2 regions of the Thioclava sp. F42-5 genome follow, and region 1 is predicted to be linked to the other one. Evidence: riboswitches for the same ligand, from Rfam matches in the RefSeq annotation. Region 1 holds a riboswitch; the other holds the start of a gene.
What was found. Region 1 has a riboswitch for cobalamin ahead of nrdH (glutaredoxin-like protein NrdH). Riboswitches for the same ligand answer to the same signal wherever they lie in the genome.
Positions count from the first base shown of each region.

Region 2: it holds a riboswitch for cobalamin, as region 1 does, so the genes downstream of both, B6V74_RS15520 (TonB-dependent receptor) here and nrdH (glutaredoxin-like protein NrdH) in region 1, are expected to answer to the same signal.

Region 1 covers NZ_NBNZ01000001.1:93,290-109,107, reverse strand. The annotation lists gene B6V74_RS00490 (efflux RND transporter permease subunit) at 1-2,655, opposite strand, end outside; gene B6V74_RS00485 (efflux RND transporter periplasmic adaptor subunit) at 2,652-4,043, opposite strand; gene B6V74_RS00480 (ABC transporter substrate-binding protein) at 4,270-5,175, shown strand; gene B6V74_RS00475 (ABC transporter permease) at 5,187-6,359, shown strand; gene B6V74_RS00470 (ABC transporter ATP-binding protein) at 6,356-7,291, shown strand; gene B6V74_RS00465 (ABC transporter permease) at 7,288-8,043, shown strand; gene B6V74_RS00460 (amino acid ABC transporter substrate-binding protein) at 8,285-9,055, shown strand; gene B6V74_RS00455 (amino acid ABC transporter permease) at 9,128-9,808, shown strand; gene B6V74_RS00450 (amino acid ABC transporter ATP-binding protein) at 9,805-10,590, shown strand; gene nrdF (class 1b ribonucleoside-diphosphate reductase subunit beta) at 10,610-11,587, opposite strand; gene nrdE (class 1b ribonucleoside-diphosphate reductase subunit alpha) at 11,596-13,755, opposite strand; gene nrdI (class Ib ribonucleoside-diphosphate reductase assembly flavoprotein NrdI) at 13,737-14,159, opposite strand; gene nrdH (glutaredoxin-like protein NrdH) at 14,172-14,393, opposite strand; cobalamin riboswitch at 14,490-14,685, opposite strand; gene B6V74_RS00425 (homocysteine S-methyltransferase family protein) at 14,763-15,812, opposite strand.
Region 2 covers NZ_NBNZ01000006.1:131,319-147,136, reverse strand. The annotation lists gene B6V74_RS15535 (ABC transporter ATP-binding protein) at 1-492, opposite strand, end outside; gene B6V74_RS15530 (iron ABC transporter permease) at 492-1,475, opposite strand; gene B6V74_RS15525 (ABC transporter substrate-binding protein) at 1,472-2,221, opposite strand; gene B6V74_RS15520 (TonB-dependent receptor) at 2,325-4,139, opposite strand; cobalamin riboswitch at 4,277-4,471, opposite strand; gene B6V74_RS15515 (DUF475 domain-containing protein) at 4,501-5,547, opposite strand; gene B6V74_RS15510 (DUF1499 domain-containing protein) at 5,702-6,127, opposite strand; gene speB (agmatinase) at 6,124-7,095, opposite strand; gene B6V74_RS15500 (Rrf2 family transcriptional regulator) at 7,487-7,966, shown strand; gene B6V74_RS15495 (TfoX/Sxy family DNA transformation protein) at 8,541-8,900, shown strand; gene ndk (nucleoside-diphosphate kinase) at 8,902-9,324, opposite strand; gene B6V74_RS15485 (ABC-F family ATP-binding cassette domain-containing protein) at 9,597-11,450, shown strand; gene B6V74_RS15480 (carboxypeptidase M32) at 11,535-13,001, opposite strand; gene ctaA (heme A synthase) at 12,998-14,152, opposite strand; gene B6V74_RS15470 (FAD-binding oxidoreductase) at 14,297-14,977, opposite strand; gene B6V74_RS15465 (hypothetical protein) at 15,115-15,818, opposite strand, start outside.

The sequences.
Region 1 (15,818 bases):
GCTGCCCATGTAGAAGGCCAGCAGCAGGTAGACCCCGATCGCCCCCGCCGTCATGAAGCGCGCAAGCGACGCGCCGGTGGTCGCGGTGTCCTGTTCCTCGCCCAGAACCTGCACCTTCACGTCGGGACGCTTCTGCGCCAGTTCGGGCAGGTAATCGGCCCGCATCGCCGCCATCAACTCGCGCGAATTGGCCCGCGTCGGGTCGATCGTGCCCTGCACCGAGACCGCGCGCTGCCCGTTCACATGGGTGATCGTGGTGTAACCGCGCGTCTCGCTGACCGTCGCTACCGCCGAGAGCGGCACCAGCGCGCCGTTCTTACCCGGCACTCGCAGCGCCAGAACGTCGCCGATAGCGCGCCGCTCGGAGGGCGCGAGCCGGGCCACGATATCGACCTGACCGCGCGCATCGGCGAAGCTGACCGCGCTGTCGCCACGGAAGGCCGCGCGCAACTCACCGGCCAGCGCGGCAGGCGTCACGCCCAGCAGGTTTGCGACGCCCGGCTTCATCCGCACCACCAGCTCGGGCTTGCCCGGCTGCAGATCGAAGGTCACGTCGCGTACCCCGTCGAAACCGCGGAAGAAGCGGCGCAACTCGCGCGCGGTGGTCGCCAGTTCGCCAAGATCCGGGCCGGTGACGAGCAGATCGATCGGTTTGCCGCCCGCGCCGCGCTCCTTGTCGGTGATCCGGAAAGCGGCCATGTCGGGCATCTTGCCGACGAACTGCTTCCAGCGATCGAGCACAGTGCCGACGTCGGTGGTGCGCGTCCCTGCGGGCAGCAGCGAAGCGCTCACCGTCGCCATGTTCGGCCCCGTGGTCGGGCTGTCGGCATTGCTGCCATAGGTGATCGTGTAGCTTCGGACGAGCGGCTGGCCGTCCGGTTGAGCGGGGCTCAGTTCGGCATCCATCTCCTTGAGCGCCTTGACGACCTTGCTCACCCGCGCCTCGGTCAGCGACAGCGGTGCGCCCGCAGGCAGCAGAAGCCGCGCCTCGACCGTGTCGCTCTCCAGCGTCGGGAAGCTCTGGTATTTCAGGAAGCCCCCGGTGAAGGGCGCGATCGAAAGCGACACGAGGAAGATCGCGAGCCCTATGGTCAGGTAGCGCCAGCGTAGCGCCACCCCGGCAAGCGGCACGATGACCCTGTCGCGCAGCCGATCAAACGCGCCGTTCACCGCGCGCTGCACGGGGCCGGGACGCATGTCGTGGCGCAGCGAGTGGCGCATATGGGCGGGGAGGATCAGGAAGGCTTCGATCAGGCTGACCGTCAGCGTGATAAGCAGCACGATCGGGATGTATTTCAGCAGCGCGCCGATATTGCCGGTCAGGAAGCTGAGCGGCCCGATCACCATTGCCGTGGTCAGGAAGGAGGCCAGAACGCCGGGAAAGACCTGCATCGTGCCTTTGACGGCAGCGACTTGCGCAGGTTCGCCCTGTTGCCGACGGCGTACGATGTTTTCGGAGATCACGATCGCATCGTCCATCAACAGGCCCGTCGCGACCAAGAGCGCCACCATCGTCATCATGTTGATCGTGTAGCCGAGGAATTGCATCGCGAAGATCGCGCCGAGGAAGCTGATCGGCAGGCCCATCGCGACCCAGAAGGACATGCGCAGCCCGAAGAACAGCCACATCGCGACGAGCACGAGGATCAGACCCTGCAACCCGTTGATCCCGATGATGCGCAGGCGCTCGACGATGTTGCGCGTGGAATCCGCGGAGATCGCGAGTTGGATATTGCCCGGCGCTTCGGCCTGCGCCTGTGCCATCTCGCGATCAAGCGCGGCCCGCACCCGCAGCGCATCCTGCGAGGCGGTCTTCTGGACCGAGACGATGGCGGCGCGCTTGCCGTCGAAATAGGTGGCCTGCGAGGGATCGGCGAAGCCTTCGCGGATCGTGGCGACGTCGCCCAGCCGCACCTCGCCGCCCGCGGCACTGCCCGCAATCGGGATCTGCGCCAGCTCGGCAGGCGTGCGCCCCTCGCCGAGGAATCGGATCGCGACTTCGCCCGAACGCCCCTCGAGCGAGCCCGCGGGCATGTCGAGGCTGTAGCGCGCCAGCGTCGCGCCCACGGAGCCCATGTCGAGCCCGAAGCGTTCGAGCGCGGCGCGGTCGAACTCGATCGCGATTTCGCGGTCGGAGAAGCCGTTCACCGAGACCAGCGAGATCGCGGGATCGGCGCGCAGTTGATCGGCGAAGCTCTGGGCATAGGCGTAGAGCACCGCCGGATCGTCCGGTCCGGTCACTGCCACCGACGAGACGGAGGCAGTGCGCTCGACGATCTGCACCACCGGATCGTCAGCCTTGTCGGGGAATGAATTGATCCCGTCCACCGCGTCCTTGATGTCGTTGTAGAAGCGCGTCATATCCGCGCCCTCGATCATCTCTGCGGTGATCTGGGCGCTGTTGTCGCGCGCGAGGCAGGTCAGCTTCGCAAGGTTCTCGACCCGCGTGAGGATCGGATCGGTCACGGTGCAGATGCCGGTCTCGACCTCCGAAGGCGCGGCGCCGGGATAGGTGATACGGACCGAGACATCCGAGGGCGGGGTCGCCGGGAAAGTGTCGCGCTGCAGGCTCGGCAGCGCCATCAGCCCGAGGCCCGCAATCGCGATCATCGCGATATTGGCCGCCGTGCGATGGCCGGCAAAAAGCGCGATCATTGCGCGGCCCCGGCGGGCTTGGCGGCGTCGCCCTCGGGCGCGGCTCCTTTGCCGCCGCCACCACCGCCGCCACCGCCACCGCTGCCCGGTTGCGGGCTCGAAGGTGTCTGGCCGAGCGCTTCGGCGGCGATCTCCGCCTTGCGAGCCTCGTCCTCGGTCGCTTTCACCGCCATGCCCGGTACCGCGATCGACGGGTCGGTGATCACCAGTTGATCGCCCGCCTTGAGGCCCTGTGCGATCACCGCCAGATCGCCCGAAACGAAGCTGGTCTTAACTGCGCGCTTCGCCAGCGTCCCATCCTCGGAGACGACCATTGCACTCCCACCCGCCACCGCTTCGGCGGGCACGACGAGCAGGCTCTGCTTGGGCGCGGCGAGTTCCACCGCGACGACCATGTTGCGCCGGAGGGGCGGGCGCTCGCCCGCCTGCGCCTGACCCAACGGATCGTCGACCCGCACCACGACGGGCGCGCTTTGCGTGGTCTCGTCGATCGCGTCGCCCATCCGCTCGACCCGGGCCTTCCAGACAATGGGATGCTCGGGGTCGGGCAGGGTGACGCGCGCCTTCAGATCCGTGACCTTCGTGCCGTCGCCCGCGAGCCGGAGCAGGGGCCCCATCCGCCCGATCGGGAATTGCGCCGAGATGTCGACGGCCTCGATGCCTTCGCCGCTCAGCAGGACCTGACCGCGATTGACGTATTGCCCGAGATCCGCGTCGAGCGAATTGACCCGCAGGTCGAAAGGCGCCGTGATCGTCGACAGCCCGATCGCACGGTCGATCGTCGCCGCCTGCGTATCCAGCACTTCGCGCTCTGCCTCGTTCAGCTTCAGCTGGCTTTCGAGATCGGCGACCTTGGTCTGCGCGGTCAGCAGTTGGCGGCGCACCCCGTCGAGTTGGGTTTGAGTGATCCGGCCCAGATCGTGGAGAGATTTCTGCCGATCGAACTCATCCTGTGCCAGCGCGAGGTCGGATTGCGCCAGTTCCAGACTCGTGCGCACCGTGTCGTCCTTGACCTTGGAGGCGGCGACCTGCGCCTCGAGACTGGCGCGCTGCAGTTTCAGATCGCTGTCGTCGATGGTGAAAAGCGGCGTTCCTTTCGCGACGATGTCACCGGGCGCGAGCGGCTCTGCGATGTCGCGGATCTCGCCCTCGATCCGGGCGATGGCGCGCCACTCGCGCACCGGGGCGACCATGCCGTAGCCGCTGACGCGCGGGATCATCTCGGTGGGCGCGAGCGTGATCACCCGCACCAGCGCCGCCGGGCGGTTCGCCTCGCTCGGACTGGGCAGCGATTTCAGATCGCCCGCAAAGACGATCGCCGCCACACCGAGCGCGGTCGGCACCGCCACCATCGCGAGCCTTGCCAGACCCGTGCCAATTCCCGCCATGATGTCCCTCATCACTCATGTCTTTTCACTATCTACCCGGAACTTCGCGCATCGACCTAGCGTAAATGTGACGCACCCCCGGAGGGAGGGGGACGCGCGCGGCGCGAGCCTCTCAATACCAAAGACGATCGGAGCAAGGCTTGGCGGGCGCGGGCCGGGCCCTACACTCAACCTAGATCACATCTCGAGACGACCACAGCCACCTGTTCAGGGAGCCAGACACGCCATGAAATATCCTCTTATCCTGGCCGCCGCGGTCTTCGGGGGCGCACTCGCCTCCACCGCGCAGGCCGATATCACCGTCTCCTCCAAGATCGACACCGAGGGCGGTCTCTTGGGCAATATCATCGCGCTATCGCTGGAAAATGCCGGGATGCCGGTGGAGCGGCGGCTGCAATTGGGCGGCACGCAGGTCGTTCGCAAGGCGATCCTCGCGGGCCAGATCGACATCTATCCCGAATATACCGGCAACGCGGCCTATTTCTTCAACGAGGCCGATAGCGATATCTGGAAGGATGCGGCAAAGGCCCATGATCGCGCGGCCGAACTGGACAAGCAGAACGATATCACCTGGCTCGATTCCGCGCCGGCGAACAATACCTGGGCGATTGCGGTGACGGGCGATCTGGCCAAAAAGAACAACCTCACCACGATGTCCGATTTCGGCAACTGGGTGTCGAATGGCGGTGACGTGAAGCTCGCGGCCTCGACCGAATTCGTTTCGTCCCCCGCCGTGCTGCCCGCGATGGAGAAGGCTTACGGATTCAAGTTGAGCCCCGATCAGACCGTGGTTCTCTCGGGTGGCGACACGGCGGCGACCATTCAGGCGGCGGCGCGCGGCACTTCGGGCGTGAACGCGGCGATGGCCTATGGCACCGATGGCGGCGTGGGCGCGGCGGGGCTCGTCGTGATGGAAGACGACAAGGGCGTGCAGCCGGTCTACGAGCCCACCCCGATCGTGCGCGACGCGGTGCTGAAGGAATATCCGAAGATCCCCGAAGTGCTGAACCCGATCTTCGACAAGCTCGACATGCAGACGCTTCAGAAACTTAACGGCCGTATCCAGGTCGGCGGTGAGCCTGCCGAGGCGGTCGCGAAGGATTACCTGACGCAGATCGGGGTGTTGAACTGAGCGCCGCAGCGATGCGTGTGCGGGGCGTGACCGCTGGCCTCTCGCCGCCCGGGGTGCTCTTCGCGCTCTTGGGGCTGGCTGCGATCTTCACACCTTTCCTGACGCTCGCCGCGAACCGGATCGTGGCGGGCGAGGGGCGCGCCCTGTGGACCGTCGCCGCGCCGCAGGTCACGGGGCCCGCGATGGCGCTGATGCTGCTGGGGCTCGCCTTTGGCCTGCCCGCCGCGCGGCCTTACTTGCGCATCGCGGGCGCGGCGCTTGGCCTCGCGGGACTGGTCTGGCTGCTGATCGCGGGCGCGTCGTTTCTGCTGACCGAGGCGGGCGAGTATGCGCGTGTCTCGCCGGCTGCCGGGTGCTGGTTCCTGCTGGTGGTCTTCGCGCTGATGATGGCCGACGCGCTTTCCGCGCTGTCGCCGGGGCCTGCAGCGCGGGCGGGAATTTTAGGGCTGGTGATCGCGCTCGTCGCGGCGCTGCTGTGGTCGGGGGCGCTGAGCGATCTGTCTATCGCGCAGGAATTCGCGAGCCGCAAGGACGCCTTCTACACCGCGAGCCTGCGCCATCTGGGCCTTGCCTTCGGTTCGCTGCTGGCCGCGGCGGTGATCGGCCTGCCGCTGGGCGTGATGTGCCACCGCAATGCGGCGCTGCGCGGTGCATTGCTTCCGGTGCTGAGCTTCCTGCAGACGATCCCCTCGCTCGCGATGTTCGGGATCATGATCCCGGTGCTGAGCTGGCTGAGCGGGATCATCCCCGGCGCCCGCGCGATCGGTATTGCGGGGATCGGCTTCGCGCCTGCCTTCCTTGCACTCACCCTCTATTCGCTGCTGCCGGTCGTCGCCAACGTGCTGGCGGGTCTGCGCAGCGCACCTGCCTCCGCGCTCGAGGCTGCGCGTGGGATGGGCATGACATGGCGCCAGCGTCTCGCGCGGGTGGAACTGCCGCTGGGCTTGCCGGTGGTGCTGGCCGGGCTGCGCATCGTGCTGGTTCAGAATATCGGGCTGGCAGTGATCGCCGGGCTGATCGGCGGCGGCGGCTATGGCATATTCGTCTTTCAGGGCCTCAACCAGACGGCGGGCGACCTGATCTTGCTGGGCGCGCTGCCCACTGTCGCCCTGGCGCTGGTTTCGGCCATCGCAATGGACATCCTCGTCGAACTGACGACCCCCCGAACGGAGCGTGAAGAATGATCGAAATCGACGAGATCACGAAGCTCTATGACGACACGACGGCGGTGGACCACGTTTCGATGACGGTCGAGACCGGAACGATCACGGTGATCGTGGGCACCTCCGGTTCGGGCAAGACGACGCTTCTGCGGATGATCAACCGGCTGATCGAGCCGAGTTCCGGCGAGGTGCGGATCAATGGCGAGTCAACCGCCGCGCTGCCCAAACACGAGCTGCGCCGACGGATCGGCTATGTCATTCAGGGCGACGGGCTGTTCCCGCATTATACGATCGCGGGCAATATCGGCGCGGTGCCCAAACTGCTCGGCTGGTCCAAGGACAAGACCAGCGCCCGGGTCGACGAGTTGCTGGACCTGTTCTCGATGGAGCCCGCGCAGTTTCGCGACCGTTATCCGGCGGAGCTGTCGGGCGGTCAGCAGCAACGTGTGGGCGTCGCCCGCGCCTTGGCCTCACGGCCCGATCTGCTGCTGATGGACGAGCCTTTCGGCGCGCTCGACCCGATCATTCGCGCCCGGGCGCAAGCCGATCTGCGGCGCATCCAGCGGCAGCTGGGGTCGACCATCGTGCTGGTCACGCATGACATGGAAGAGGCGATCCATCTGGGCGACCGGGTGGCTGTCATGGATGGCGGCAAGCTTCTGCAACATGGCACGCCCGCCGAGATCATCGCCGAGCCCGCCACCGATTTCGTCGCGCAGATGGTGGGCGGGGTTGATCGTCCGCTCCGGCTTTTGTCGTTGATCCCGGTCTCGGACGTGATGGAAGACGGGACGGCCGAGGGCGAGCCGATCGCGCCCGACACCAGCCTGCGCGATGCGCTGTCGCTGTGTCTTTGGCGCGGCTGCGAGGCGCTGCCGGTGGCGGATGGCGACCGTCCGCTTGGCAGGGTCACTCTGGCGACGATCCGCGCCCGCGCGGCGGAGCTGGCATGAGCCGCAGCGGCGCGATCCGGGCCACCTGCGTGGCGCTGCTGCTGGCGCTGGTGCTGCGTCCGCATTGGTTCGCGCCGGTCTTTGCGCCCTTCGCCCCGGCGGGCGGGCCGGTGATCTACGAGCGCGCCTCGATCCTGTCGCTCTCGCTCAGCCATCTGGGGCTGGTTGCGCTGGCCTCCGGGTTGGCGACGCTGGTCGCGGTGGGCCTTGCCATCCTCGTGACGCGACCTGCGGGCGCGGCTTTCCTGCCGCTGTCGCGCACGATCACCAATATCGGCCAGACCTTCCCGCCGGTTGCGGTGCTGGCGCTGGCGGTGCCCGCGCTCGGCTTCGGGGCCGGGCCGACGCTGGTAGCGCTGTTCCTCTACGGCTTGCTGCCGATCTTCGAGACGGCCATTGCCGGGCTCTCGACTCTGCCGCCCGCGACGATGGAGGCCGCCCGCGGCATCGGCCTGACCCGCTGGCAGCGCCTGATCCGGGTGGAATTGCCGCTGGCCCTGCCGGTGATCCTGACGGGCATTCGGCTGTCTGTGGTGATCGCCATCGGCACGGCGACGGTCGGCTCCACCGTGGCCGCGCGGACTTTGGGCGAGGTGATCATCGCCGGGCTTTTGACCAGCAACACGGCCTTCGTCCTTCAGGGCGGCGTGATCGTGGGGTTGTTCGCGGTGCTCGTCTATGACGCCCTGAGCCTGCTGGAGACCGCCCTCACACGCCGTCTGGGGCGTCCCTCCGCCGGGGCGGAAGCGTAGCGCGCGGCCCGGTGAAGGACGATAGCGTTTCGCCGAGACCGCGCGCCGTGGAACAGGCTTTCTTTCGCGTAGGGCATTGATGGAATTCGTTCCGCTTCCGCTCGGCGAGATGGGATAAAAGACTAATTTTATCAGATGCTTGTCTGGCGCATCGACTCCGGTATGCGGCGTTACTAGGTAAGGCGCCTGTCATTCCGACGCGCCCCACGGCGGCGTCTTCGACCTATCGGAGGTATCTCGCATGAAACCCGTTCGCACCCTCATCGCCATCGCAGCCCTCGCCGGGATCGTGACGCCCGCGGCCCAGGCCGCGAGCCTCGCTGACATCCAGAAAGACGGCGTCTTCCGCGTCGGCACTGAAGGCACCTATCCGCCCTTCACCTACCATGACGAATCCGGAAAGCTGACCGGCTTCGACGTCGCCATCGCGCGCGCTATCGGCGAAAAGCTGGGCGTGAAGGTGAAGTTCCTCGAAGGCCGCTGGGACGGCCTGATCGCAGGGCTCGATGCCGACCGCTACGACGCGGTGATCAACGAGGTGGGCATCACCGATGCGCGCAAGAAGAAATACGATTTCTCGCAGCCCTATATCGCGTCGAAAGCGGCGCTGATCGTGCGCAAGGACGAGACCGACATCACCGGCTTCGACGATCTGAAAGGCAAGACCGCCGCCCAGACGCTCTCGAGCAATTTCGGCAAGATCGCCTCGGATCACGGTGCCGAACTGATCGGCACGAACGGGTTCGATCAGTCGATCGCGCTTGTCATCCAGAACCGCGCCGATGCCACTGTGAATGACAGCCTGTCCTTCCTCGACTTCAAGAAGAACAAGCCGGACGCCCCCGTGAAGCTAGCCGCGACCATGCCCGATGCGAACTATTCCGGCGTGATCATCGCGAAGGACCAGCCCGACCTGCTGGCTGCGATCAACAAGGCGCTCGACGAGATGAAGGCCGACGGGACCTACCAGAAAATCTCCGAAGAGTATTTCGGGGAAGACGTCTCGAAGTAAGCCGCATGTCGAGCCGCGCGCGCCTTCGGGATTCAGCCCGGAGGCGCGTGAGGCTTGCAGAAAGGATCCGCCATGGCTGACTGGTTGCCCCTGATGTGGTCATCGCTCGTGCCGCTTTTGCAGGCGACGGTGACCTTCACGATCCCGCTGACGCTCATCACCTTCACGCTGGGCCTTGCGCTCGGGCTGCTCTGCGCGGTGATCCGGCTGTTCGGGCCGCGTCCGCTGGTGTGGATCGTGCGGTTCTATGTCTGGGTGATCCGGGGCACGCCGCTTCTGGTACAGCTTTTCCTGATCTTCTACGGGCTGCCGAGCCTCGGGATCACGCTCGACGCCTTCGTGGCGGGGCTGATCGGCTTCACGCTGAATGTCGGCGCCTACACGTCGGAAATCCTGCGCGCGGCGCTGTCCTCGGTGTCCAAGGGGCAGTGGGAAGCGTCCTATTCCATCGGCATGAACTGGCGGCAGACGATGACCCGCACCATCGTGCCCCAGGCCTCGCGCGTCGCGGTGCCGCCCTTGTCGAACAGCTTCATCTCGCTGGTGAAGGATACGTCGCTCGCCGCAGCGATCACCGTGCCGGAACTGTTTCAGGCGGCGCAGCGGATCGTCGCGACCACCTATGAACCGCTCGTCCTCTATGTCGAGGCGGCGCTGATCTATCTCGCGCTCTGCTCGGTCCTGTCGGCGCTGCAGGGGCGGCTCGAGCGGCGCCTCGGCCAATATGGCGGCTTTCTGGAGGAACGCACATGATCGAGCTGTCGAATATCACCAAGCGGTTCGGTGACAACGAGGTTCTGTCGGGGATCTCGCTGTCTTTGCCTGAGGGCTCCGTGACCGCGCTGATCGGCCCCTCCGGCGGCGGCAAGAGCACGCTTTTGCGTACCATCAACCTGCTGGAGGTGCCCACGAGCGGCACGCTCGCCATCGGCGACGCGTCCGTCACTCTGAGCGAAGGCGGCAAGCTGTCGCGCGCCCAGATCCAGAGCATTCGGCAACAGACCGGGATGGTGTTCCAGAACTTCCAGCTCTTCCCGCATCGCACTGCGATCGAGAACGTGATGGAGAGCCTCGTGACCGTGCAGAACTGGCCTGCCGCGAAAGCCCGCGAGCGGGCGATGTCGCTCTTGGAGAAGGTCGGAATGGCGCATAAGGCCGATGCCTGGCCCGCGACGCTTTCGGGCGGGCAGCAGCAGCGCATCGCCATCGCCCGCGCGCTCGCCCCGTCGCCGAAAGTGCTGCTCTGCGACGAGCCGACCTCGGCGCTCGATCCGGAACTGGCGGCGGAAGTCGTTGACGTTCTGGCACAGCTGGCCCGCGAGGGCACGACGATGGTGATGGCCACCCACGATTTGCGGCTGGCCTCGCAGATCGCCGAGCGGGTGGTCGTGCTGGAAAGCGGCGGCGTGGTCGAGACCGGCCCGGCGCGGCAGGTCTTCGATGCGCCCGAGCGCGAGCGCACCAAGCGGTTCATCGCCACGCTGAAATCGACCGGCGAGACCGCAGCCCCGGATACTGCCCCGCGCCCCGTCTGAGGCGCGGGCGGCGGCGGGTTCAGAACGCCCAGTCCTCGTCCTCGGTCGCGACCGCCTTGCCGATCACGTAGCTCGATCCCGAGCCCGAGAAGAAGTCGTGGTTTTCGTCCGATCCGGGCGAGAGCGCGGCGAGGATCGCGGGGTTCACGCGCGTCGCCTCTTCGGGGAAGAGCGCCTCGTAGCCGAGGTTCTGCAGCGCCTTGTTGGCGTTGTAATGCAGGAAGTGCTTCACATCCTCCGTCAGGCCCAGACCGTCATAGAGCTGCTCGGTATAGCGGCCCTCGATGTCATAGAGGTCGAACATCAGCGAGAAGGCGAAATCCTTGATCTCGGTGCGCTCGGTCTCGGTCGCCCGCTCCAACGCGCGCTGGAACTTGTAGCCGATGTAATAGCCGTGGATCGCCTCGTCGCGGATGATCAGGCGGATCAGGTCGGCCGTGTTGGTCAGGCGCGCGCGGCTCGACCAGTGCATCGGCAGGTAGAAGCCCGAATAGAACAGGAAGCTTTCCAGAAAGACGCTCGCCACCTTGCGCTTCAACGGTCTCGCCGTCGCGTCGTATTCGTCGAGGATCAGCCGCGACTTGGCCTGCAGATGCGGGTTTTCCTGCGACCAGCGGAACGCCTCGTCGACCTCGGCGGTGTTGCACAGTGTCGAGAAGACCGAGGAATAGCTGCGCGCATGCACGGCCTCCATGAAGGCGATGTTGGACAGAACCGCTTCCTCATGGGGCGTCGCCGCATCCGCCATCAGCGCAGGCGCGCCCACGGTGTTCTGGATCGTGTCCAGCAGCGTCAGCCCGGTGAAGACCCGGATCGTGAGCGTCTGCTCATCCTCGGTCAGTTGCGACCAGCTTTGAATGTCGTTCGACAGCGGCACCTTCTCGGGCAGCCAGAAATTCGAGGTGAGCCGGTTCCAGACTTCGAGATCCTTGTCGTCCTGAAGGCGGTTCCAGTTGACGGCACGCGGAACGGGGCGGGATGTGTGCAGATCTTTCATGGCGGGCCTCACAGGGAACAGGATACGCAGCCCTGCACCTCGGTCCCCTCGAGGGCCGCTTGGCGCAGGCGGATGTAATAGATGGTCTTGATACCGCGCCGCCATGCATAAATCTGGGCGCGGTTGATGTCGCGGGTCGTGGCCTCGGCCGGGAAGAACAGCGTCAGCGAGAGACCTTGATCGACATGCTCGGTCGCTGCCGCATAGGTGTCGATGATCGCCTCGGGGCCGATCTGATAGGCGTCGCGGTAGAACTCGAGATTGTCGTTCGTCATGTAGGGCGCGGGGTAATAGACCCGGCCGATCTTGCCTTCCTTGCGAATCTCGATCTTCGCGGTGATCGGGTGGATCGAGGCGGTCGCGTTGTTGATATAGCTGATCGAGCCGGTGGGCGGCACGGCTTGCAGGTTGCGATTCCACAGGCCGGACTCCATGACCCGGTCGCGCAGCTCGGCCCAGTCGGCGCGGGTGGGCAGGGTGATCCCGAAGCGGTCGAACAGGGCCGTGACGGTGTCGCTCTCAGGCAGAAAGTCGCGGGTGACGTATTTCTCGAAGAAGCTGCCATCGGCATAGGCAGAGGCCTCGAACCCCTTGAAACTCCGGCCATGCTCGGCGGCCAGCCGGTTCGATTCCGCCAGCGCGTGATAGGCTACGGCGGCGAAATAGACGGAGGTGAATTCGATCCCCTCGGGGCTGCCATAATGGACGCGCTCGCGGGCGAGGAAACCGTGCAGGTTCATCTGACCCAGACCGATCGCGTGGCTTTCCTCGTTGCCCTTGCGGATCGAGGGGACGGCGTTGATCGCGCTCATCTCCGACACCGCCGAGAGCGCCCGGATCGCGGCCCCGACGCTCGCGCCCAGATCGCCGCCATCCATCACCTTGGCGATGTTGAGCGAACCCAGATTGCACGAGATATCCGTGCCCATCTGCGCGTAGCCCAGATCCTCGTCGAACTCGGAAGGCTCGGCCACCTGCAGAATCTCCGAACACAGGTTCGACATGGTGATCCGTCCCGCGATCGGGTTGGCGCGGTTCACCGTGTCTTCGAACATGATGTAGGGATAGCCGCTTTCGAACTGGATCTCGGCCAGCGTCTGGAAGAAGGCGCGGGCGTTGATCTTGCGTTTGCGGATCCGCGCGTCGTCGACCATTTCGTGGTATTTCTCGGTCACGGAAATCTCCGAGAAGGCGCAGCCATAGACCCGCTCCACGTCATGCGGCGAGAAGAGATACATCTCCTCGTTCTTCTTCGCGAGCTCGAAGGTGATGTCGGGGATCACCACGCCGAGGCTCAGCGTCTTGATCCGGATTTTCTCGTCCGCATTCTCGCGCTTGGTATCGAGGAAACGCAGGATGTCGGGGTGATGGGCGTGCAGATAGACCGCGCCCGCGCCCTGACGCGCACCCAGCTGGTTGGCATAGCTGAAGCTGTCTTCGAGCAGCTTCATCACCGGGATCACGCCCGAGGATTGGTTCTCGATCCCTTTGATCGGCGCGCCATATTCGCGGATATTGGTCAGCATCAGGGCCACGCCGCCGCCGCGTTTCGACAGTTGCAGCGCCGAGTTGATGCCGCGCCCGATGCTTTCCATGTTGTCTTCCAGTCGCAGCAGGAAGCAGGAGACGAATTCGCCCCGCGCCTTCTTGCCCGCGTTGAGGAAGGTCGGCGTCGCGGGCTGGAAGCGGCCTGCCAGCATCTCCTCCATGAGGCGCATCGCCAGCGCCTCGTCGCCGCGCGCAAGCGTCAGTGCCACCATCACCACCCGGTCCTCGTAGCGCTCGAGATAGCGCTGCCCGTCGCGGGTCTTCAACGTGTAGGAAGTGTAGTATTTGAACGCGCCGAGGAAGGTCGGAAAACGGAATTTTGCCGCGAAAGCCGCCTCCCAGATCGCGCGCTGGAAGTTGCGCGAATACTGATCGAGCACGGCGGCGTCGTAATAGCTTTCCTCCACCAGATAGCCGAGCTTCTCGTCCAGCGAATGGAAGAACACCGTGTTCTGGTTCACATGGCGCAGGAAATATTGTCGCGCCGCCATCCGGTCGGCGTCAAAGCGGATATTGCCCTCCGCGTCATAGAGGTTGAGCATTGCGTTGAGCGCGTGGTGATCAAGCCCCGCGAATTCCGAGGCCGTGGCCCCGCTCGGTTTCACGTCGCTGTCGAGCATTCCAGCCTCCAGAAATTGTCGAGACCCGCGCGCACGCGGTCGATGTCAGTGTCGGTCCCCGCCAGTTCGAACCGGTAGAGCACGGGGATATTGCACTTGCGCGCCAGCAGATCGCCCGCGCAGGCGAAAAGCGCGCCGAAATTGCGATTGCCGCTGGCGATCACGCCGCGCAGGCCCGCGCGGCGGGCGGGATCGTTGAGAAAGGCGATGACCGGTTTCGCGACCGCGCCGCGCCCCTTGCCGTCGGCGTAGCTCGGGCAGATCAGGACGTAGGGGCAGGGCGGGTACGGCATCGGAGCCTCCGCCGAGAGGGGCAGGCGCTGCGCGGGCAGGCCCAGCCGCTCCACGAAGCGCTGCGTGTTCCCCGAGGCCGAGGAGTAATAGATCAGCCGTGCCTGTCCCATCGCGGCTAGGCCTCAGACCAGACGGTTGATCATGTCGGGGCGAAAGCCCGCCCAGTGTTCCTCGTTGGCGATCACCACCGGGGCCTGCCGGTAACCCAAGTCCTGCACCATCTCCATCGCGGCGGCATCCTCGGTGAGGTCGATCACGTTGTAGTCGATCCCCTTGGCATCCAGCGCACGGGTCGTGGCGGTGCATTGCACGCAGGCCGGTTTCGAATAGACGGTGATGGTCATGTGTCCTGTCCCTTTGTTTGCTGTCGGCAGCGCGGGACAAGGCTCGTGGGCAGGGTGCCGCAGCACATAGCCACGCGCCCGGGCCCTCCGCCGCGGTCGTCGTCTATCTGCTCTGGCAGGTCTCCTGGCTCGCGGCTCGAACGCCTCTCGGTCCGTCTTCCCGGCGCATCGCACCAGTGACATTCGGACATCAGGCTCGCCGCTTACAGTTGCGGGGGCAGCGCCGGAATTCCACCGGCTTCCCTCTTCGCCTGCGGAGTGACTCGCAGGAACCAAAGCAACATCATATTGGGATGCATGGTGTATCGGTGTCAATATATAGATTGCCCTGCCGCGCGAAACTCTCGCGCGACAGGAGCGTGTCTTGCCTCAGGCCCCGTCACCAAGCGCCCGGATATGCGCCGGGAGGCGGGCGTTCTGGCCATACATGAAGTGGTTCTCCATGCGCTCCGAGAAGCGGCTGGCCTCGGTCTCGCGACCCACGGCCTCGGCCATCTCGCGGATATGCATCGGGCTCGCCCCGCAGCACACGCCGAGGTAATTCACCCCGATCGCCTGCGCCTCACGCGCGAAGGCGCCGATCTCGTAGCGGTTGCAAGCCAGCGGATCGAGCGCGGTCGGGAAGGTCCGGCCATGCGGCGAGGGGCAGGTGCAGCCGTTGTGATCCGAGAGGTTGAAGAAGGTGGGCTCCTCTTTCGTGGTCCGGTAGGGCACGGGCAGGGCGCCGACATGGCAGCTCACCGCCGCGCGCACCTTGCGCAGCCACGGCATCATCGTCTGCGGCCCGCGGAAGCAGTTCAGCCCGACGACATCGGCGCCCGCCTGTTCAAGTTTCTGGCAGGTCTCGACGATGCCGACCCCGTCCATCATCTCGTTGGCCGCCATCGGTGCCAGCGTCAGCACCACCGGCAGCCCCGACGCCTTCGCGGCCTCGAGCGCGCATAGCGCCTCGCCCGCGTAGTAGAAGGTCTCGCCGATGAGGATATCCGCGCCTTCCTCGACCGCCCAGCCGACCATCTCGTCGAACATCGCGCGCACCTCGGCCTGCCGCGCCGGATCGGCCGGGTCCCAGATATTCGTGTTCGAGATATTGCCCGCCATCAGGTTTCCGGTCTTGGCATTGGCGACCTCGCGGGCGATCTTCAGCGCCGCGCGGTTGAGCGGCTCCAGCAGGTCTTCCTTGCCGATCACGCGCATCTTCTCGCGGTGGCCGTTATAGGTGAAGGCCTCGACGATATCGCTGCCGGCGCGCTGGAAATCGACATGCAGATTGCGCAGCGCCTGCGGGTATTCGAGCGCCACCTCGGGCACGAATTCCCCGGCGGTCAGATAGCCGCGCCGTTCCAGTTCGAACAGAAAGCCCTCGGCGCAGATCACCGGGCGCGCGTCGAGCAGGCGGGTCAGTTTGTTGTCATTCATGGAGAG
Region 2 (15,818 bases), on a different contig from region 1:
CTGCGCCGCCGGATCGAGCCCGGCGATGGGCTCGTCTGCGAGGATCAGCGGGCTTTCCTGCGCGAGCGCCCGGGCGATCAGCACCCGCGCCTGCTCGCCGCCCGAGAGCTGCGTGGCGGCGCGGTCTCGGTAAGTGTCGAGCCCCATCCGGCGCAGCGCTTCTTCCACCGCCGCCGCCCCGCGCGTCGCCTGATCGCGGCCATGCGGCAACCGCCCCAGCGCGACGAGATCGGCAACCGACAGCCCCCAGGCGATTTCGCGCGCCTGCGGCAGCCACGCCGCCGCCCGCGCCCGCGCCATCGGATCGAGCGCCGACAGCGAGCTGTCCCCGCGATGCGACAAGAGCCCCATCGCACCGCGCAGCAGCGAGGTCTTGCCCGCGCCGTTGGGCCCGATCAGCCCGATCAGCTCGCCCGGCGCGACCTGCGCCGAGACGTGATCGACGACCGGGCATTCGCCCCGCAGAACGGTCAGGTTTTCCAGCTTCAGCATCAGCCCTCGTGCCCCATCTTGCGGATCATCGACAGGAAGAACGGCGCGCCGACCAGCGCGGTCAGCACCCCCAGTTTCAGGTCGCGCTCAGGCGCGATCACCCGCGTCGCGATATCGGCCAGCGTCAGCATCGCCGCCCCGCCAAGCGCCGAAGCCGGAAGCAGCCGTGAGGGCCGCGCGCCCACGGATTTGCGCAGCAGATGCGGCACGACGAGGCCGACGAAGCCGATCGCACCTGCGACCGCCGTGGCCGCACCGACCATGAGCGCGGTCCCGAAGACGACCTGAAGCCTCAGTTTTTTCAAAGAGATACCAAGCGAAGCTGCAGCATCCTCCCCAAGGCTCAGCGCATCCAGCCCGGCCCCTGCGCGCAGCAGGATCAAAGCGCCCACGATCAGGAACGGCAGCGCCAGGGCGACATGGGTCATCGACCGATCGGCAAGCGAGCCCATCATCCAGAACACGATCTCGGCCGCGGCATAGGGCGACGGAGCGAGGTTCAGCACCAGCGCGGTCGCCGCCGCCGCCAGCGCGGAGACGGCGATGCCTGCAAGGATCAGAACCAGCGCCCGGCCCTCGCGCCCGGCAAGGATCAAGATCAGCGCGACGGCCACGCCCGCGCCCGCCAGAGCGGCGAGCGGCAGGGCCAGGGCGAAGAGCGCGTAGAGCCCGGTCTGGATCGCGATGACCGCGCCAAGCGCCGCTCCGGCAGAGGTGCCGATCAGCCCAGGCTCGGCCAGCGGATTGCGCAGGAAGCCCTGCATCGCGGCGCCAGACAGCCCCAAGGCCGCGCCGACACCGATACCGAGGATCGCGCGCGGCAGGCGCAGCTCGCGCATCACCAAGCCCGCCGCGCCATCGCCGGAAATGAGCGCGGATATCCCGTCGAGCGGCGAAATCCCCGACGGTCCGATCAGCAGCGACGCTGCGAAAAGCACCGCGCAGAAGGCTGAGAGGAAAATGAGGATCGCGCGATAACTCATTGCGTTAACTTCTCTTTCTCGATCTTGCGCCCAAGCGTCGCCAGTTGCCCTACCGCATTCAGCATCGCCGGTGCGCCGCAGGTCCAGCTCGCATCGCGCAGGCCCCGCACGACCGGAAGATCGCGCAGCACCGGGTGCGCCAGCACCTCCTGCGCGCGGCTCGTGCCGGTGCCGCCTTGCGAGCCCCCCACGACCACCAGATCGGGGCGATCCATCACCAGATCCTCCAGAGGCAACCGCCCGCCCCAGTCGAGCCCCGGCCCGCTGACGACGTTCTGAAACCCTGCCATTTCAAGGATTTGCCCTTCAAGGGTCCGCGGCCCGTAGCCATAGCCCGAGGGCCCGATGATCGCAGCTTTCAGCCCCGGCGCGGGTGTCTGGATCGCCGCCAGCCGCGCATCGAAATCCGCGAGCATCTTCGCCGCGCGACCGGGATGGCCAAGAAGCTTCCCCATCGTCTCGATCCGGCCGCGGATCTCGGGCAGCGAGGTGCCGGGCGGCAGTTGCTCGACCCGGATCCCGAGCGTGCGCAACATGCGGATCGTGTCGGGGTTCGACCACGTATCGGCCAGCACGAGATCGGGATGGAGAATGGAGATTTCCTCGGCACGACCGTAGTTTACGGGAAGGTCTTCAACCTGTTTCCAGTGCACCGACATCGACGGGTCGGTCGCGAAATGGCTGACCGAGACGATCTGCGACGGATCGGCCAGCGCCAGCGCCAGCTGATCGGTGCAGAGGTTCATGGAGACGACCCGCCGCGGCACATCTCCCGCAGGCTCTTCCGCCCATGCGGAGGAGGTCGCCGCCAGGGCGGCGAAAAGGGCGGCGCAAACCGCCCCTTTCAGATCAGAACCGCGCACGCAGCCCCACATAGGCGGCGCGACCCGAGGTGCCGTAGCCCGGCCAGAGCTGGTAATCGGTGTCGGTCAGGTTCTCGATGCGCAGATAGGCCTCCTTCTGGTTGCCCAGATCGTAGGTCATCTGCGCGTTCAGCAGGCCGTAATCGGGCTGGCTCTGACGATCGGTGACCACACGCATATCGGCGGCGAGCGTGATCTTGTCGGTCACCTGCGCGTCGATGCCCGCGGTCAACGTATGACGCCCGAAGGCCGAGTTCCACGTCGATCCCGACGACAGCCCGTCGGGGTTCTTCCAGTCGAGATAGGTGTAGCCGAGGCTGTAGTTGATCTTGCTGGTGATCGGCCCTTTCAGCCCCAACTCCAGCCCCTGCCGCTTCGCGGTGCCCGAGGTCTGGTAGTAGGTGCCGTCGTAGTCGATCAGGTCGTCCACCTCGATATGGAACAGCGTCGCGGTCAGCTTATGCGCACCGAAGTCACGCTCGACGCCGAGATCGTAGCTCAGCGATTTCTCGGGCTTGAGGTCGGGATTGCCCACGTAGCCGTCATAGAGTTCATAACCCGACGGCGCGCGGAAGCCATTGCCGATCGACGCCCGGTAGAGCGTCGCGGCGTCGGCCTGCCACGTCACGCCCAGACGACCCGTGGTGTTGCCGCCGAAATCCGAGTGATCGTCGTGGCGCGCGGAGGCGGTCACGTTCACCCCGTCCATCGGCGAGAAAGCATATTCACCGAAGATACCCGTATCCGCCGTGAGGACGTGGCCCGAGACATAGGTGCCTGTATAGGTTTCCAGCGTGCGATCCGCCCCGAAGGTCAGCCGCCCCGGCCCGAGATCCGTCGAGGCTTCCCAGTCCAGTTTGCGGCGCTTGCCCTCGTAGCCATAGTCATAGACCGGATACCAGCGCGAGGTCGTGTAATAGGTCAGACCGAGCTCGTGATCGAGCGGGCCGGTCGCGAATTTCGCGAAGAGACGTCCGCCCCGCTCCTTGTGGATCGTGTATTCCCCGTCGTCGGAGGGCGGCGAGGTGAAGGCATTGTCGAACTCGCCCCGATCGTTCTGCGCGAACCCGTTGAAGCCGATCAGCAGATTGTCGGAGATGCGCTTCTGCGCGCGCAGGCTGACACGGTCGGCGCGGTAGCCGTCCTTCTCGGTATTGCCGTTCTTCTTGTCGGCGGCCGAGAAGCCTGCAGTGTAAATTTTCGACAGCTGAATCGCGAGCTCGTCATCGCCCTTCTTCCAGCCGAAATTATAGGCCGCATTCGCGGTGTGGTAGGAGCCGAGCTCGAGCTTGACGCTTTGGCTCACGCCATCCTCGGTCGGGCGCGGCGTGTCGAGGTTGATCACACCGGCGACCGCCTGCCCGCCATAGACCGCCGATTGCGAGCCGCGCATGATCTCGACCCGGTCGTAGTTGAACGTGTTGAACCGGCCCAGGTCGGGCAGCACCTGCGTCGCGGACGGATCGGAGACGTCGATCCCGTCCACCATGACCTTCACGTAGTTCTGCGACACGCCGCGAATGGTGAAGCCGGTCTGCGCGCCCATCGGCCCGCGCGACAGGATGCCGACGCCCGGCGACTGCGCGATCAGGTTGGCGAGACGGGTCTGGCCCGAACGCTCCAGCTCCTTGCGCGACAGCACGGTGACCGCCTGCGCGGTCTTGTCCGACGATTGCGGCTCGAGCGCGCCGTGATAGATCACGATCTCATCGAGTTGGTAAGGTTGCGCATCTTGCGCGAGCGCGGGGCCTGCCAGCGCTGTGGTGAGCATCAGGCCCACGGTCAAACGGGTGCGGATCATATCCAATTCCCTCGTGCCGCGACTCTGCGGTCGCGTGAACTTCGTATTGCAAGTCTTTGGAAATTTTGAATTTCCGCCGACGGTGAAAAATGTCACCACTGACGGAAGACCGCCTCCGCTGCGCGCCCCGCACAGGCAGAAAGGATGAGCGCCTCGGCAGGTCTCCTGGCTCGCGGGTCCTGGTTCCGGCTGGCCTTCCCGGGTCTCCCCAGTGGCTCAGTCAGCCGTCACTCGCCGCTCACAGTTGCGGGGGCAGCCCCGGAATGAATGCACGCATCGCACCGGGTTCCCTTTTCATCCGCTTTCGCGGAACCGAAGTGCCCCTGCTGTGCCGCGCGCGCCGCACTGAGTCAAGAATATTTCAGCTTTCCACAGCGCGTCGGCAGCGCCGGTTGAACCGGATCGAGGATAGCAGCGCGAGACCGATCAGCCCGGCCCCGATCAGGCCGGTGATCACCTCGGGCACTTCCACCAGCGTCTGCGCGAACATGACGACGGAGAGGATCAGGATCGACCAGAAGGCCCCGTTCTCGAGATAGCGGAATTCGCTGAGCGTGTTGCGCTCCACCAGCATCAGGGTCATCGAGCGCACGTACATCGCGCCGATCCCCAGACCGATCGCGATCAGAAACAGGTTCTGGGTCAGCGCGAAGGCCCCGATCACCCCGTCGAAACTGAAGGACGCATCGAGCACTTCGAGATAGAGAAACGCGCCGAGGCCCGCCTTGGCCGTCTCGGCGGCGATATTCGTCCGGTCGAGCACGTGGCTGAGCACCTCGACGCCGAGAAAGGTCGCAAGGCCGCAGATGGAGGCGAAGAGGAACTCGTCCTCGCGCCCCTCCGGCAGAATCCAGGTGAAAAGCAGAACGACGACCAGCACGAAGCCGATCTCCAGACCCCGGATCGACGCGAGCGCCCGCAACCGGCGCTCCAGCGCGCGGATCCAGTCGACCTCCTTGCCCTCGTCGATGAAATAGGTGAGCGCGACCATCATCAGGAAGGCGCCACCGAAGCCCGCGATCGACAGATGCGCGTCCTCGATGATCTCGGCATATTCGGCCGGGTGTTTCGCAGCCAGAAGAACCGCATCCCACGGTCCGATGCCGGCGGCGATCACGACGATCAGAAGCGGGAAGAGGATACGCATCCCGAACACCGCGATCAGGATACCCCATGTCAGGAAACGACGCTGCCATTTCGGCGTCATCTGGTGCAGCTTGTTGGCGTTGACGATGGCGTTGTCGAAGCTCAGCGAGATTTCCAGCACGGCCAGCACGGCAGTGATCATCAGGAAAGAGACCGCGCCGCCAAGCCCTCCGGTCTGGGCGAACCCCAGCGCGAAGGACCCGACCAGCCCTGCCACCGTGACGGCGATGGCCCAGGAAAAATAACGATACATGATGGTCATGCTGGCTCCGGCTGCATGAGGCCTCACTTAGGCTTCGCCCCCTGTCTTCGCAAGGGAGCGCACTGGCAGAGTTGGTCTGTGTGACCCTACGGCGTGGGGCGGGTCGGCGGGAAAACGCGGCGCAAGATACCCTGCGCACGGCGGGTCGCGCCCGCTAGAGCCCGACCTCGTCGAGCCAGCCCTTGATCCGCGCCTCGTTCACCCCGAGATCGGATTTCCCGTAGACGAGGTGCCCGCGGATCTGCAGCGTATCGCCTTCGATCCAGAGCGTGGTGACATCGGGAAAGCCCCAGACGGCCGAGCGCGTCACATAGGCCGCGTAGCCCTCGTCGGCGCTGCCCGCGACGCGCTTGGTGCGCGCGGTGCCCCGGATGATCTTGTCGAGCGCGGCCATCTGCGCCGGCGGATCGGAGACGTCGCGCACGGCCTGAAACCCGCCTGTCTCCGGGTGGTCACCGGGCGCTTTCGCCAGCCCGTCGACATCGAAGCGCGCCGGATCAATCGGGGCGAGACGCACCCACCCGTCGGCCGCCACCACGACGGCGAGCCCGAGCGCGAGGATCGTCACGGCCCGTTTCATGCCGCCCTCTCCCGCATCGCCCAGCCCGCAAGGGCGATCAGCTCGGTCGCGACATGGGCCCCGGCGATCGCCGTCACCCCGGTCGGATCGTAGGGCGGAGAGACTTCGACCACGTCGCCGCCGATCAGGTTGATGCCCTTCAGCCCGCGCAACAGCTCTGCCGCCTGCCAGCTCGCCAGACCGCCCCAGACAGGCGTACCGGTGCCGGGCGCGAAGGCCGGGTCCAGACCGTCGATGTCGAAGGTGAGGTAGCAGGGTCTATCACCCACCACCGCGCGGATGCGTTCGAGCGTGGGACCGATCCCTTCGCGATGCACGCTCGGCGCATCCACGATGTTCACGCCCAGCGTGTCGGGATTGTCGGTGCGGATGCCGACCGAGACCACATTCTCCGCCCGCACGACGCCCGATTTGATCGCCTTGTAGAGGAAAGTGCCATGGTCGATCCGGTCCATGTCGTCATCGGCCCATGTGTCGGAATGGGCGTCGATCTGGATCAGCGCGATCTCGCCATGCGCGGCGACTGCCGCGCACAGGATCGGCAGCGTGATGAAGTGATCGCCGCCGAGCGTGATCGGCACCACACCCGCCCCGAAGATCGCGCCGAGATGCGCCTCGATCCGGCCCGGTACCTCGGGCACATTGGCATAGTCGAAGGGCATGTCACCGTAATCGACGATCGCCAGCTCGGAGAGCGGGTCATAGCCCCAGCCATAGGGCGCATCGAAAGCCTGCAGCGTCGAGGCTTCGCGGATCGCGCGCGGCCCGAACCGCGTGCCGGGGCGGTTGGTCACCGCCTGATCGAAGGGGATGCCGGTCACGGCGATCTGCGCGCCTGCGAGGTCTTTCGTGTAGCGCCGCCGCAGGAAGCTGGTCGCGCCACCGAAGGTATTCTCGAAGCTCAGACCGCGCGCATCTACGCGCGTAAAGGCCTGATCCACTTGGGTTTTCGCATCTTCCAGAGCCATGGTGCCCTCCCTTTCGCCCGCGAAATCTGCGCCAGCCCTCGCGGGAGGTCAAGTTGCCCCGCAAGGCGACGAGGGACGTGTCCGAACCCGCGCACTCCGACAAGGGCCCGCCTGGGGCGATCCGGGCCGGGCAGCGCCCGCAACCGCGCGAACCGGGCGCAGACGACCGAAGCTCTCATTCGCTCACGCAACCGTGTGTCGCGACTTCACCGAATGGACGCGCCCGCCGCGCCGGCCCGGCAGCCACGCTTCACCCAACCGATATTGGCCCGCGTGACAACGGCGCGGCAAAATCTCGCCTCGGCGCGAAAATTTCCAATGAATGTGACATAGGTCAAACTTGCGAGGCAAACTTATCTATATCACCGCCGCGTGAGCTGGAGGAGTTACGATGCGTTTGACCACTCGAACCAATCTCGCGATGCGTGTGCTGATGTTCTGTGCGGTCAATCCGGACCGCACCGTGCGCAAACACGAGATCGCGGAAGCCTGCAATGCGTCCGAGAACCATCTGGCGCAGGTGATCAACACCCTTGCGCATGAGGATTTCATCACCACCCTGCGCGGCCGCGCCGGTGGCATGAAACTTGCGCGCCCACCCGAACAGATCGGTGTCGGCAACGTGCTGCGCGCCTTCGAGGCCCGCCTGCCTTTCGCGGAATGTTTCGACACCGAGACCAACACCTGCCCGCTGCGCGACGCCTGCCTGTTCCGCGATGCGCTGAGCGAGGCGCTCGAGGCGTTCTACGGAACGCTCGACCGCAAGACCATCGCCGATCTGGTCGAGAACAACACCGCTCTGGAGGCGATGCTCAGCCTGCCCGGCCTGCAACCCATCCCGATCTGCACGGCGGCGCGAGCTGCGCGATAGCCCTTTGAAACAAGGCTCCGCGCAGGCGGCCCCGATAGGTCCGAATTCTTGACGCACTCGCGCCAAAATCCGCGCTTTCGTGTCGGCGACGTCACAGTTTCATGACGGTCGCTCACGCCAATGCGACCAAAAATCAGTTTCGCTTGACCGACCCTTTTCTCGGCGAGAGCCTGTGGCTACTTGTCGCAGCAACGGGAAGACCCCGCTAGAACGCGACTCATCACAAGGCTTAGGTCATGCAACAGCAATCGGGCAATCAATCAGGCCAGCAACAGCAAGGCGGCACGAACCGCCCTGGCCAGCAACAAGGCCAAACGGGCAATACGACCCAACAGAACGGCACCGTATTCGACGATTGGGCGTCCATCTGACGCCCTCTCTCGCGCCGCGATGATAGCGGCCCAGGCAGGCCCCGCAACCGGCATCTTCATCCATCGACGGTTTTCGCGCCGCCCGCCATTCGATCTCTCCTTCGCGCTGCTCTTGCGTGGCGCGAAGCCCAGCTTCAGACTGCGATGATCCGCCAATCCGTCGCGCTGCCCTTGCCGCGCGGCCCGAAGGACCGTCCGGCACGATGAGCACCTCTCTCACCTCCATCAAGGGGATCGGCCCCGCCACCGCCGAAGGCTTCATGCGCGCCGGGATCACCTCGGCGGAAAAGCTGCGCGAGATCGGGGCGGACGCCGCCTATGCCGCCTGGATCGAGGTCGGGAACCCCGCCCATTTCATCGGTTACTACGCACTGCACATGGCGCTGCAGGGTCGGCCGTGGAACGACTGCCGCGGGGCGGAGAAGGCCGCATTCCGCAAGAAATTCGACGCGCTCAAGGCGCGGATCGCAGCGGAGGACAGCTCCGCGCCTTCCGCAAAAGAAAAGGGCCGCGCCCGGCTGGACGCGGCCCTCTCGGAAATTGGTCTGATCGCGAAACGCTAGATCAGCCGACGATCTCGAGACCCGAGAAGAAGAACGAGATTTCTTCCGCAGCGGTTTCCGGAGCGTCGGAGCCGTGCACCGAGTTCTCACCCACGGAGAGCGCGTATTCCTTGCGGATAGTGCCCTCGTCGGCTTCCGCCGGGTTGGTCGCGCCCATCACTTCGCGGTTCTTGGCGATCGCGCCTTCCCCTTCGAGGACCTGAACGACGACCGGCTCGGACGCCATGAATTCGCACAGTTCGCCGTAGAAGGGGCGCTCTTTGTGCACTTCATAGAACTTGCCGGCCTGTTCCATGGTCAGCTGGATGCGCTTTTGCGCGACGATGCGCAGACCCGCTTCCTCGAACTTGGCATTGATCTTGCCAGTGAGGTTGCGCTTGGTCGCGTCGGGTTTGATGATGCTCAGCGTGCGTTCGATGGCCATGTGTGACCCTTTCCTTGTGTTCGCGGGCCGGAAAGCCGGTCCGAAATATCCCGCGCCTGCTATCATGCAGGGGCTGGCTTGAAAAGCCCTCATGGGCGGGCCCGGGGCGAGTCTAGCGCGGTTTCGTGACCGTTTGGTCAAGGCAGACCGGCGGGCCGCCGGGCGTCACGCGCCGAAGGGCGCCTCCGGCGGGGATATTTTTTGCCAAGCCGAAGGGGCGCGGCGCGCAGCAGCGATTGACTGTCGCGCGCCCCTGCGCCAAGTCAGGCCCCATGTTGCGCATCTCCGATATCTCTTTTTCGATCGAAGGCCGTCCGCTCTTTGCGAACGCCTCCGCTACGATCCCCGAAGGCCACAAGGTCGGCCTCGTCGGCCCCAACGGCGCGGGCAAGACCACGCTGTTTAGGCTGATCCGGGGAGAGCTGACGCTGGATGGCGGCGAGATCGCCCTGCCCTCGCGCGCCCGCGTCGGCGGCGTCGCGCAGGAGGTGCCGTCTTCTTCGACCTCGCTGCTCGACACCGTGCTGGCCGCCGATGAGGAACGCGCCAGTCTTCTAGCCGAGGCCGAGACGGCGACCGATCCGCATCGCATCGCCGAAGTGCATGCGCGGCTCGCTGATACCGACGCATGGTCGGGCGAGGCGCGGGCCTCCGCCATCCTGAAGGGGCTCGGCTTCGACATGGAGGCGCAGAAGCGCCCCTGTTCGGATTTCTCCGGCGGCTGGCGGATGCGCGTGGCGCTGGCGGGCGTGCTCTTCGCGCAGCCCGATCTGCTGCTTCTGGACGAACCGACGAATTATCTCGATCTCGAAGGCGCGCTCTGGCTGGAAAGCTACCTGATGCGCTACCCGCATACGGTGATCGTGATCTCGCACGACCGCGATCTGCTGAATCGCGCGGTGGGCTCGATCCTGCATCTCGAGGACAAGCAACTGACCCTCTATCAGGGCGGCTACGACACCTTCGCGCGCACCCGCAGGCTGCGCCGCGAGGCGCAGGCCGCGCAGGCCAAGAAGCAGGACGCGCGCCGCGCCCATCTGCAAAGCTTCGTCGATCGGTTCCGCGCGAAGGCCACCAAGGCCAAGCAGGCGCAGGCGCGGGTCAAGATGCTCGAGAAGATGGAGCCGATCACCGCGCCGGAAGAAGCGGCCAAGCAGGTCTTCACCTTCCCCGAGCCCGAGCAGCTCTCGCCGCCGATCATCGCGATGGAAAGCGCCGCTGTCGGCTATGGCGGCCCGGCGATCCTGAAGCGTCTCAACCTGCGTATCGATCAGGACGACCGGATCGCGCTTCTGGGTCGAAATGGTGAGGGGAAATCCACGCTTTCCAAGCTCTTGGCGGACAAACTTCAGGTGATGGAGGGCAAGATCACGCGGTCCTCCAAGCTTCGGATCGGCTATTTCGCCCAGCATCAGGTGGATGAGCTTGACCTGAAGGAAACGCCGCTCACCCATCTCAAGCGCGAGCGTCCCGACGAGCATCCCGCCAAGCTGCGCGCGCGGCTCGCGGGCTTCGGCCTCGGCGCGGATCAGGCGGAGACGGCGGTGGGCAAGCTCTCGGGTGGACAGAAGGCGCGGCTGTCGCTCCTGCTGGCGACGCTCGACGCGCCGCATCTCTTGATCCTCGACGAGCCGACCAACCACCTCGACATCGAGAGCCGCGAGGCGCTGGTGACTGCGCTCACCGAATATTCCGGCGCGGTGATCCTTGTCAGCCACGACATGCACCTGCTGGGTCTGGTCGCGGACCGGCTCTGGCTGGTGAAAGGCGGCGAGGTCGCGCCCTATCAGGGCGATCTGGAAAGCTACCGCGCCGAGCTGCTGGCGCCGCCGCCCGAAGACAAGCCCGCGAAGCCCGCAGCACCGAAAACGGCCAAGCCCTCCCGCGATGCGATGACGGCAATGAAGCGCGAGGTGCGCGACTGCGAAGCCCGGGTCGAGAAGCTTAGCGGCATGCTGGAGAAGCTCGACGCGAAACTCGCCGATCCCGCGCTTTACGAGCCGGAAAAGGCAAAGGACCTCGCGGTCTGGCAAGCGAAGCACACCGAGGCGACGCAGGCGATGGAGAAGGCCGAAGCACTCTGGATGGCGGCCTTGGAAAAGCTGGAAACCGCTGAGCAAAATTAAGATCGTCGAAGGGGCCGCCCGCCCCTTCCTCTTGACCCAAATATCCCCGCCGGAGGCGCCTGCCCTTTCGGCAAGCGCTTCGGCTCACAGCTTGTAGATGCCTTCGAATTTCCGCGTGAGATAAGCCAGCAGCGGCGTCTCGGTCGGCTCGGCCCCGCAGGCATGCCGGATCGTCTCGCGCGGCGTGCGCAACCCGCCGTGGACGCGCAGGTTTTCGTCGAGCCATTGTTTCGCGGGCGTCGCATCGCCCTCGGCGAGGGCTGCGTCGATCCCGGGCGTAACCGCGCGCATCGCCTCGTCCAGACAACCGGCATAGACATTGCCGAGCGCATAGGTCGGGAAATAGCCGAACAGCCCCACCGACCAGTGTACATCCTGCAGGAAACCCTGGCTGGGCTTGGTGACCTTCACGCCGAAATCCTGCTCGAAGCGGGCATTCCACGCCTCTTCGAGATCGGCGACCTCCATCTTGCCCGAGATCAGATCGCGCTCCAGATCGAAGCGCAGCATGATGTGGAGGTTGTAGTTCAACTCGTCCGATTCCGTGCGGATGAAGCCCATGTCGACGCGGTTGACCAACGCGTGGAAGGCCTCCGCATCCATGCCGAGATCGCCGAACGCATCGGTCATGCGCTGGTGCAGCCAGCCGGTGAACGGGGCCGAGCGGCCAAGCTGGTTCTCGTAGATCCGGCTCTGGCTCTCATGCACGCCCATCGAGACGCCATGGCCCAGCGGCGTGAAGCGATAGGCCGGGTCGATCGCCTGCTCGTAGGTGGCGTGGCCGACCTCGTGGATCGTCGAGTAGATATTGCCGAACGGGTCGCTTTCGGAGATGCGCGTCGTGATGCGCGCATCATCGCCACCGCCCGAGGAGAACGGGTGGACCGACATATCCAGCCGCCCGCGCGTCCAGTCATAGCCGAAGGCGGAGGCGCATTTACGCGCGAGCCGCAGCTGGGCGTTCTCGGGGAAGACCTTGTCGAAGGGCTGCGGCGAGACCTCCGAGCCCAGCACCCGGTCGCGCAGCTCCACCAGCGGGCCGCGCATCCGGTCGAAGACGGTGGCGATTTCCTTGGACGTCGCACCCGGCTCATAGTCGTCGAGCAGTGCGTCGTAGAGATTGCCCTCGGACAGGCATTCCGCCTCTTCGCGCTTCAGGCGCACAACCTCTTCCAGCGTCGGCAGGAAGGCGGACGCGTCCTCGTTGGCGCGGGCCTCGGCCCAGATGCCCTGGGACAGAGAAGTCAGCCGTGCCATCTCGGTCGCGAGGCGCGCCGGGATACGGGTCGCGCGGTTGTAGCTGCGCCCGACCAGATCGAGGATGCGCGCGCTCACCGCGTCGTCGGCCTCGGCGCGGACCAGCCAGTCTTCGATACGCGGATCGGTGCGGCGCGCATGCAGCACCGATTCCAGCGCCGCGGATTCCTCGGCGCGCTGATCGGCGGCGCCGCGCGGCATCATCACTTCCTGATCCCAGCTCAGCAGCCCGGCGATATTGCCCAGCGCTTCGGTTTCGCGCTGATGCGCGAGCAGGTCCTGATAGGCGCTCATACGCGGCCCTCCCGGATGGAACGAACAAGGGGGAAGCGCGCCATGTGACGCGCGCGGATCACGAGGACCCATGTAATAACGGCGCCGAACTGATGGATGAGACCCAGCCACCAGTAATTCACCAGCTCAAGCGCGGTGGTGATGCCCAGCACCATCTGGAAGAAGATCATCGCGGCCATCAGCGCGAAGGCTTCCTTGGTGCGCGGATGGGCCGAGCTGCGCGCGCGCCATGCGGCATAAAGGCCCGAGGCGAAGACGAGATAGCCGACCATCCGGTGCATGAATTGCACCAGCGCCGGGTTCTCGAAGAAGTTGCGCCAGATCGGCGTGTAATCGAAGCTCTCCGACGGCAGGAACTGTCCGTTCATCGAGGGCCATGTCGGGAAAGCGAGCCCGGCATCGATGCCCGCGGTCAGCGCGCCGAGAAGGATCTGCACGAAAACCAGCCCGATCAGCACCGAGCCGATCCGGGTCAGGCGCGGTTCGGCCAGACGCCGCGCCTGCAAAAGCGCCGATTCCGGGCGCGAGAGTTGCAGCGCGAACCAGGAGATCAGACCAAGGATGATGAAAGCGAGGCCGAGATGCGTGGCCAGACGATAAGAGGCGACCGACGTCATCCGCCCCACGAGGCCCGAAGACACCATCCACCAGCCGATCGCGCCCTGCAAACCGCCCAGTATCCCGAGACTGAACAGTCGACCCGTCCAGCCGGTCGGGATTTTCTTGGTCAGCCAGAAGCCGATGAAGCCGATGAACCAGACCATGCCGATCAGGCGGCCCAGCTGCCGGTGCCCCCATTCCCACCAGAAGATGCCCTTGAACTCGGACACGGTCATGTTCGGGTTCATGTATTTGAACTGCGGGCTCTCTTTGTAATGAGTGAATTCCGCCTGCCAGTCCGCATCGCTCATCGGGGGGACCGCCCCCGAGATCGGGTCCCAGCGCGTGATTGACAGACCGCTATCTGTGAGGCGCGTGGCCCCGCCTACCGCGATCATCGCCACGACCAGCGTGAACAGCACAAAGAGCCACATCCGGATCGCCCGGCGCGCGCCGCGCGGCTTGGCGTCGATCATCCCGCCCTTGGGCTCGGCCCGTTTGGCACTGCCCTCGGCTCCGACTTCCTCGAAGATGCTGCGTTTTTCGGCCATGCGTGCGGACCCCCGGCTTGTCTGTCGGCTTTTCTCGGCAAGAATTTGCGCGAGGGCAAACTAGGCCGCCCCCTTACCGGGGGCAAGGGGGCGGGAGAGCGCGGGATGCGCGGGCCGAGGCCACTTAGGCGTGATCGCGATGCGTCAGTCGAGATCTTCGCGGACGATGCGATCTTGCGAGACGCCGAGCTCTTTCAGCGTGGCCTCAAGCTCGTCCACCATTTCGTGGGGGCCGCAGACATAGAACTTGCCGCTCTCCTTCTCGACATAGGGCGCGAGGAAGCCGCGATCGATCTTGGCGGTTTGCACGCCCGCGCCGGGATCGTCCTGCTTGGTCACGGTCCAGACGGTCTCCAGCCCCGACATCGCCTCGAACTCGTCGCGCAGGATGATGTCGTCCTCGGTCTTGTTGGAGAAGATCAGGCGGCAACCCTCCAGCGAACCTTCGCGGGCCAGTCGGGCGCGCAGGATCGAGATGAAGGGCGTCACCCCCGCCCCGCCTGCGATGAAGGTGCCGGGGCCCTTGTCCTTGATAGCGCCCCACGGGTCGGAGACTTCCACCGCCTCGCCGGGCTTGAGCGTCGCGATCTGCTCTGTCACGCCGCCATGGTCCGGATAGGACTTTATGACGAATTCCAGCGTGTCGCCGTCCACCGGGTTCGTGAAGGTGAAGGGACGCTTCTCGTCGGTCCAGCCCTCCCGGGTGAGGTTCAGCTCGACCGCCTGACCGGGGTCGAAGTCGAACCCGTCGGGGCGGGGGAAGACGAGGTGATGCGTGTCATGGGTGACGGGGCTGATACTTTGCAATTCGAGACGGGTGCTCATGAACGGCTCCTTTCGTTGAAGAGCGAACGCGAGGCTTTGCGCAGGCGTTCCCATCCGATCCGCGGAATGCGCAAAGAAAAGGGCCGCGCGATTGGATGTCGCGCGACCCTTGGGGATTTCGAGGGGTAGCGGCGCGATCAGAAGCCGAGCGCCGCGCGGATCTGATCGACCACCCCTTCCACGAGTTGCGGATTGTCGCGGGCGCTTTGCACCGCCGTGCGCAACTGCGCCTTCGTGGCCTCGGGCAGCTCGGACGTATCGACGATGTCGATCACCCTGTCGGCGTCGAACCCTTCCACGGTCAGCGCCTTCGCGGCGCTCATCACGCCCTGGCCCTGCACCGGCGTCTGGGTATCGCCACCGCTCGCGGCGCCTGCGGGGGCTGCCGCCTGCGTCGCATTGGTGGCGGCGGCCGCGGCGTCGGCGGCGGCATTCGCGGCTTGGCTGGCGGCCTCGGCGGCTGCTTGCGCCGCAGAACTCGCCCCCTCGATCGCGGTCTCGCTCGCATCGGCCTGCGCGCCGCTGGCGGCGGACGCCGCCGCGTTCGCAGCCTTCGCGGCCGCTTCCGCTGCCGCCGTCGCGGCCTTCGCGGCATCGGTGGCGGCGGCACTGGCCGCATCGCTGGCGGAATTCATCGTGGCTTTCGCAGCCTCGTTCGCAGCCGAAGCGGCGTCCTTGGCGGCGCTGGTCGCGTCGCTCGCCGCCTGCTTGGCTGTATCGGTCGCTTTCGAGACGGTATCGGCAGCGCCCTGGGCGGCATCGGAGGCAGCAGTTTGCGCCTGATCGGCCCCCTTCTTCGCGGCCTCTTTCGCGGCATCCGCCGCATCCGACGCCGCGTTCG